DNA from 2 places in the Spirosoma agri genome. Region 2 is predicted to be linked to the other one. Evidence: riboswitches for the same ligand, from Rfam matches in the RefSeq annotation. Region 2 holds a riboswitch; the other holds the start of a gene.
The links. A riboswitch is a leader RNA that binds a small molecule or an ion and turns the genes downstream of it on or off. The one in region 2 is predicted to bind cobalamin.

Region 1: it holds a riboswitch for cobalamin, as region 2 does, so the genes downstream of both, metE (5-methyltetrahydropteroyltriglutamate--homocysteine S-methyltransferase) here and GK091_RS07065 (TonB-dependent receptor plug domain-containing protein) in region 2, are expected to answer to the same signal.

What each region holds. Positions count from the first base shown of each region.
Region 1 is NZ_JAAGNZ010000001.1:1,993,207-1,996,493, reverse strand. Features, by position in the region: gene metE (5-methyltetrahydropteroyltriglutamate--homocysteine S-methyltransferase) at 1-1,828, opposite strand, end outside; cobalamin riboswitch at 1,989-2,189, opposite strand; gene GK091_RS08145 (cation diffusion facilitator family transporter) at 2,358-3,287, shown strand, end outside.
Region 2 is NZ_JAAGNZ010000001.1:1,717,758-1,721,044, reverse strand. Features, by position in the region: gene GK091_RS07070 (M16 family metallopeptidase) at 1-884, shown strand, start outside; cobalamin riboswitch at 993-1,183, shown strand; gene GK091_RS07065 (TonB-dependent receptor plug domain-containing protein) at 1,331-3,287, shown strand, end outside.

The DNA.
Region 1 (3,287 bases), 280 kb from region 2:
GAATACCGGCTTTTTCCAGATCAACGACCTCATCATGAATGGCCAGTGCGATTTGCAGACAGGTATCCCGACGCGGCTGATCATCGCGCACGAACGACCATTGCAGAATCGTAACCGGACCCGTAAGCATCCCCTTGACCGGCTTGTCGGTCAGCGATTGCGCATAGGCCGACCAGCGTACAGTCATTGGGGCGGGGCGGTGCACATCTCCGTAGATGATCGGCGGTTTCACGCAGCGGGAGCCGTAGCTCTGCACCCAGCCGTTGTCGCTGAAGGCAAACCCGTCGAGCAATTCGCCGAAATATTCAACCATGTCGTTACGCTCAAATTCGCCGTGAACCAGCACGTCCAGACCAATTTCCTCCTGCCACCGGATCGCCTGTTCGGTTTCGACCCGAATAAATTTTTCGTACTGGTCGAGTGTCCGTTCGCCCTTTTTGTACGTAGACCGGTTGGTCCGAACGGCATCCGTTTGCGGAAATGAGCCAATCGTCGTCGTCGGAAACAGGGGTAGTTGCAACCGCTCATGCTGAAGTGCCTGCCGTTCCGCAAAGGCGGCTCCGCGTTGAGCATCCTGCTCAGTCAGTGCGTTTAACCGGGCCCGTACCGCGGGCCGATTGATGAGGGCAGAGGATCGGCGGGCGTTCAGGGCATCCTGATTTTTGGCCAGCACGTTACCGACCTGCTCGTTTTCCGGCTCATTAACCAGGCGAACCAGTGTGGCTACTTCATCCAGTTTCTGCCGGGCAAAGGCCAGCCATTGCTTGATTTCGGGCGTCAGCCCTTCGTTACGCATTTCCGAATTCAGGTCGCAGGGAACGTGCAACAGCGAGCAGGAAGGCGCGATCAATACTCGCTCTTGACCCAACGCGACTACCGCCCGCTGAATCGTGGTTCGCGAACGCTCCAGATCATTGATCCAGATGTTCCGTCCATCAACAACGCCCAATGACAGGCACGTTTTGGTCGACACGAAGTCCGTTTGCAGGATGTCGTCTAACTGACTTGGGCAACGCACCAGATCGAGGTGAAGCGCATGGACCGGCAACTGTACGGCCAGATTCAGGTTGGCTCCATAGCATTCAAAGTACGAGGCCAGGAGTAGGTTCAGCTGCGGGAATTGACGCCGAATTCGGTTGTAGGTCGTGGCGAATGCTTCGCGCTGCTGATCGGTCAGATCGAGCGATAGACACGGTTCGTCGAGTTGAACCCAGTCAGCCCCCTGCGCCTGTAGACGAGTCAGCACCTGCTCATAAACCGGCAGTAGACGATCCAGTAAATCCAGCCGGTCGAAGTCCGCTTCTTTTTCTTTCCCGAGCAGCAGATACGACACCGGCCCAATGAGCACAGGTTTTGGCGTAACACCGAGCGTTTGCCGGGCTTCGTCAAATTCGGTAAAAATCTTGTCAGAAACGAGTTCGAATGCTTGGTTGGCGGTAAATTCCGGTACGATGTAATGGTAGTTGGTATCGAACCATTTTGTCATTTCCATCGCCTTCAGGTCCAGACCGTTCTGCTGATAGCCGCGCGCCATGGCGAAGTACAGGGTCAGTCGGTCATCATCCGGACCGGCCAGTGGTCGAAACCGCTCGGGAATCGCCCCAACGGTCAGCGACATGTCCAGCACCTGATCGTAGAACGAAAAATCATTGCAGGGAACCAGCGTAATGCCAGCCTGCTGCTGCGTCAGCCAGTTGTCCTGTCGAATACGCCGACCGGTCTCTTCCAGCTGTTGACGGGTAATTTTCTGGGCCCAGAATTGTTCACTGGCCCGTTTGAGTTCGCGGTGGCTACCGATTCGTGGATAGCCGAGATTGTGTGCGATCATGTTGTAAATAAGATAAAATGATTGATCGCGTTCGATGCCGAACTCCATACGCCCACTCATTATCAATACTTTACCAACACGACATACCCGACCTGGCCTCGAAACGAAGCAGGTAATGAAAGGAACGTCAATCTTGATGAAGCCCAATCGCGTGTGGGCGTAATCAGCAAAGCTAAAGGCAAGTCTCCTGGCTTGTGACGGTATCTGCCGTCCTTCTCATCCCAGTAGCGGGACAATGGACATCGAGGGCAAACCCTTCTCTAAATGGTCACTGACAGTAGCAACGTCTGCTCGTGATTCTCACACGATTCCTTTTTCATTTCCTGAACCTCTCAGGAAAACCGATAGCTAATTTGACGGAAAACAAAGAACGTTGCGGCAAACTAACTGGATTCGGTCGGCAAAAACAAGAAAACATTGCGTTTGCAATTCTTTCTCCGGGGAACGACAAACCGTAAATCACCCGTCGTTGTACCAAATCTCGAAACCACTCCACCCATCCAATCGTTAGTAAGCAGAACGTATACTTATGGCGCACGAACACCATCACGACCATTCACATAGCCACGCCGGACACAGCCACGGACCCACAGTTCTGACGTCGGTGAACAGGGCGCTGGTCATTGGAGCCGTCCTGAACGCCGTGTATGTAGCCGTCGAATTTACGCTGGGCGTTTATTATAACTCACTGGCCCTCATTGCCGATGCGGGTCATAACCTCAGCGACGTAGCCGGTCTGTTACTTTCGCTGCTGGCCTTCCGGCTGGCGCGCATTCGTCAGACGCCGAGTTTCACGTACGGCTATCGTAAAAGCACCGTACTGGCCTCCCTGACCAACGCGGTTGTTCTGCTGGTTACGATCGGGGCTATTTTATGGGAAAGCATCCAGCGCTTTCGCCACCCTGAACCCGTTGCCGGGGGGCAGGTTGCCTGGGTCGCCGGATTTGGTATTCTCGTGAACGCGGGTTCGGCACTCCTGTTCTTCCGGGACAAAGACCACGACCTGAACATCAAGGGCGCTTATCTGCACCTGGCAGCCGATGCACTGGTATCGCTTGGCGTAGTGGTTGCGGGCATCATCATCAGTTACACCGGCTGGGTCTGGCTCGACCCCGTTATCGGGCTGGTGGTCGCTGCCGTTATTCTGGGTTCGACGTGGCGACTATTGAACGACAGTTTACGACTTTCACTCGATGGGGTTCCGGCCACGATTGATCTTCCCGCCGTACTCGCCGACCTGCGTGCTGTTGCGGGCGTGCGCGATGTACATCACGTTCATGTGTGGGCGATGAGCACTACCGAAAACGCCCTTACGGCGCATCTTGTCCTGCAACCGGGCTTGTCGGATGCTGCCGAGACGGCCCTAAAAGCCGACGTTCGGCATCGCTTGTTACACCGCAACATTGGCCACGCTACGCTCGAAACCGAGTTCAGTGCCGAAGCCGATTGTGGAGCCGGT
Region 2 (3,287 bases):
ACTTCAACCGCTTTGTGTACGATTCACATCCTTACGCAAACCCCGTGTCGGGAACGTCAACCGCCGTATCGGCCATTACGGCAAACGATGCCCGTCAGTTCTACCAGAAAAACTACACGGCTGATCGGGCCGCCATTGCCATCGTGGGCGATTTTAACACCGCGGCCATGAAAAAACGGATCACGGACCTGTTCGGCAATTGGAAAACCGCAGCGGCCACGTCACCTAAATTGACCGATCCAACGGTATCGTTCGACAAAAACCGGGTATTGCTGATCAACAAAGACGACGCCCGCGAGACGACGTTTCTGATTGGCGGGAAGGGCATTACGCAAAACAACCCCGACTTCATCCCGGTTACGGTGGTCAATACCATTCTGGGTGGGCGGTTTACGTCCTGGCTCAACGACGCCCTGCGCGTCAACTCGGGGCTTACATACGGCGCGGGCAGTCGCTTCGGCACCTTCCGCAATAGTGGCACGTTTGCCATCTCGACCTTTACGAAAGTTAGCACGACAACGGAAGCCATCGACATGGCTCTGCACGTACTCGACAGCCTGCACCGGACTGGTATCGACGAGAAGACGCTGAGTTCGGCGAAAAACTACGTCAAAGCGGACTTCCCACCCCGTTACGAATCGGCCAGCGAGTTGGCGAACCTGCTGACGGATATGTTCAGTCTGGGCTTCGACGAGTCGTTTATCAACAATTTCCAGAAGAACGTCGATGGGTTGACCGTGGCGAAAACGCGGCAGATCATCGACCAGTATTTCCCAAAAAACAACCTGCAATTCGTCCTCATCGGTAAAGCCGACACGATTCGGGATAAGGTGAAGAAATACGGCACCGTCACCGAGAAGGAAATAAAAGCCGACGGTTTTTAAGTAGCGCGGACATCTTGTCCGCAGAGAGACGGAACTGGCGAGGCAAAATCGCTCTTGCAACTCCATTCCTCTGCGGACAGGATGTCCGCCTTACGAGTTTATCCCCTATCTTTGCCCCGCGTTTAAGGTTTGCCCTTCTTCGGATGGGTAATTAAAAGGGAACACCGGTGCGAATCCGGGGCTATTCCCGTAGCTGTAAGTTCTAGTAACCAGCCAGCAGCATAACAGCCACTGCCCTCGGGTGGGAAGGCGTTGCTGGTCGAACGAGCCAGAAGACCTGCCTCAAACGAATTCATGATTCGAGCTTTCGGGTAAAAAGCCGGGGATGAAAGACAGTTCGATGGGGTGGCCTGGTCACCTGTGCGGTCACAAACGGGCCTTTGGTTGCGTTTGTCTTTTATTTCAGTTTCCGACAGCTCATTACTTAATCTCCGTTTATCTGATTAATGATGAGCAAAATCAGTACCTTATTGTCGGCCGCTCTGGCCGTATCAAGCCTGTCCGCTTTGGCGCAGGAAAATCCCCAACCCGCTTCGTCGCGACCGGTTCAGCTGGATGCCGTTACCGTTACCGCCAACAAAACGGAACAGAAACTGTCGCAAACCGGCAAGGTCGTCACCGTACTATCCGACTCCGTCTTACAGCGTTACGCGACTCAGACCGTGAGCGAACTCTTGTCACGGCAGGCCGGTCTGCAAATTGTAGGGTCGAATGGACCATTGGGCACCAACCCGGACATTTACCTGCGGGGCGCTTCGTCCGGCAACACCCTGATTCTACTCGATGGTCTGCCAGTGTATGACCCATCCGGAACGTCCAACACGTTCGACCTGAATTTACTGACCGTGGGCGAATGCGATCGCATTGAGATTCTTCGGGGGGCGCAATCAACCAGTTACGGGTCTGATGCTGTAGCCGGAGTCATCAACATTTTTACGAAGCGGGGTAGCAATGCAGCTGGCAATAAACCATTCGGCGTGAATGCTTCCCTCAACTACGGAACGTATAAAACCTTCCGGGGAACGGTTGGCGTGAACGGTCAGACAAGCCGGTTATCGTATAACGTTCAGTACACGCGCTTATCATCGGCGGGTTTTTCGGCGGCTACCGACCGAATCGGTACTCAGAATTTCGACAACGATGGCTACAAACAGAACGCGCTGGTGGCGAACCTGACGTTGCAACTATCATCCCGGTTGAGCTGGAAATTGCAGGGGTTAACGACGGGCTATACGGCGGATATTGACAACGGAGCGTTTGCCGACGAAAAAGATTATACGTATAAGAACACGTTTAAGCGGTTTGCGACGGGGTTCGAGTATAAACACGCCCACGGACGGCTGATGCTTAATTACGGAATCAGCGACAGTCGCCGGACGTACAAAAACGATTCGACGAGTGTGGAAGCGAACGCATCCGAACGTTATTCGTATCAGGAATACGGCGGAGTGACTCATTTCCTTGAAGCGTATCACAACCTGAAATTGGGTTCGTGGGGTGAAATCCTGACGGGCGTAGATTACCGATTCAGCAATACCGACCAATCGTATTTATCGATCAGCCAGTATGGGCCCTACCAGTCGCCACCGATTGGTGCTGATACCGCCCGCATTGGCCAGCTTGGTATTTACGCTACCGGTATCCTGACGCCCTACCGCGGTCTTTCGGTCGAGCTGGGTGGTCGCTACAGCCGCAACTCGTTGTACGGCAACGTATTCACGTATTCGTTCAACCCGTCGTATCTGGTGTCTGACCGGATCAAGCTGTTCGTTAACCTGTCGTCGGGTTTCCGGGCACCTACGCTGTACCAGCTTTTCTCGCCTTACGGCAACAAGGCCCTTCGTCCTGAATATAGCTGGTCTACCGAAGCGGGGGTTCAGCTGTTTACCCGCAGCCGCAATGCCTGGGTTCGCGCCGTGTATTTTGACCGGCAGATCAAGGACGTGCTGTTCTTCGAGTCACTGAACACGGCTCCTTATGGCCGTTACATCAACTTCGACCGGCAGCACGACCACGGCGTTGAGCTGGAAGCACAGGCCGAAGTAAACAAACTGACCTTCACGGGTAACGTTCTGTTTCTGACCGGTGCCGTAAAAACGAACACGGCTGGCCGCGATACGACGTACAATAACCTGTTCCGGCGACCTAAAACGCAGCTAAACCTAAGCGTTGGCTACCGCGTTGTTCCAACCCTGTTCGTTTCAGCAACGTTGCGCTCGATTGGCGATCGGACCGACCGGTTTTTCAACAACGAGACATTTCGCACGGACAACGTAACGCTGGCGGCTTACACGACGATCGATCTGTATGTGGAAGGAAAAATTACGCCACAATTGCGTCTTTATGCCGACGTTCGCAACCTGTTTGACCAAACCTATTACGATATTTACGGGTACAATACCC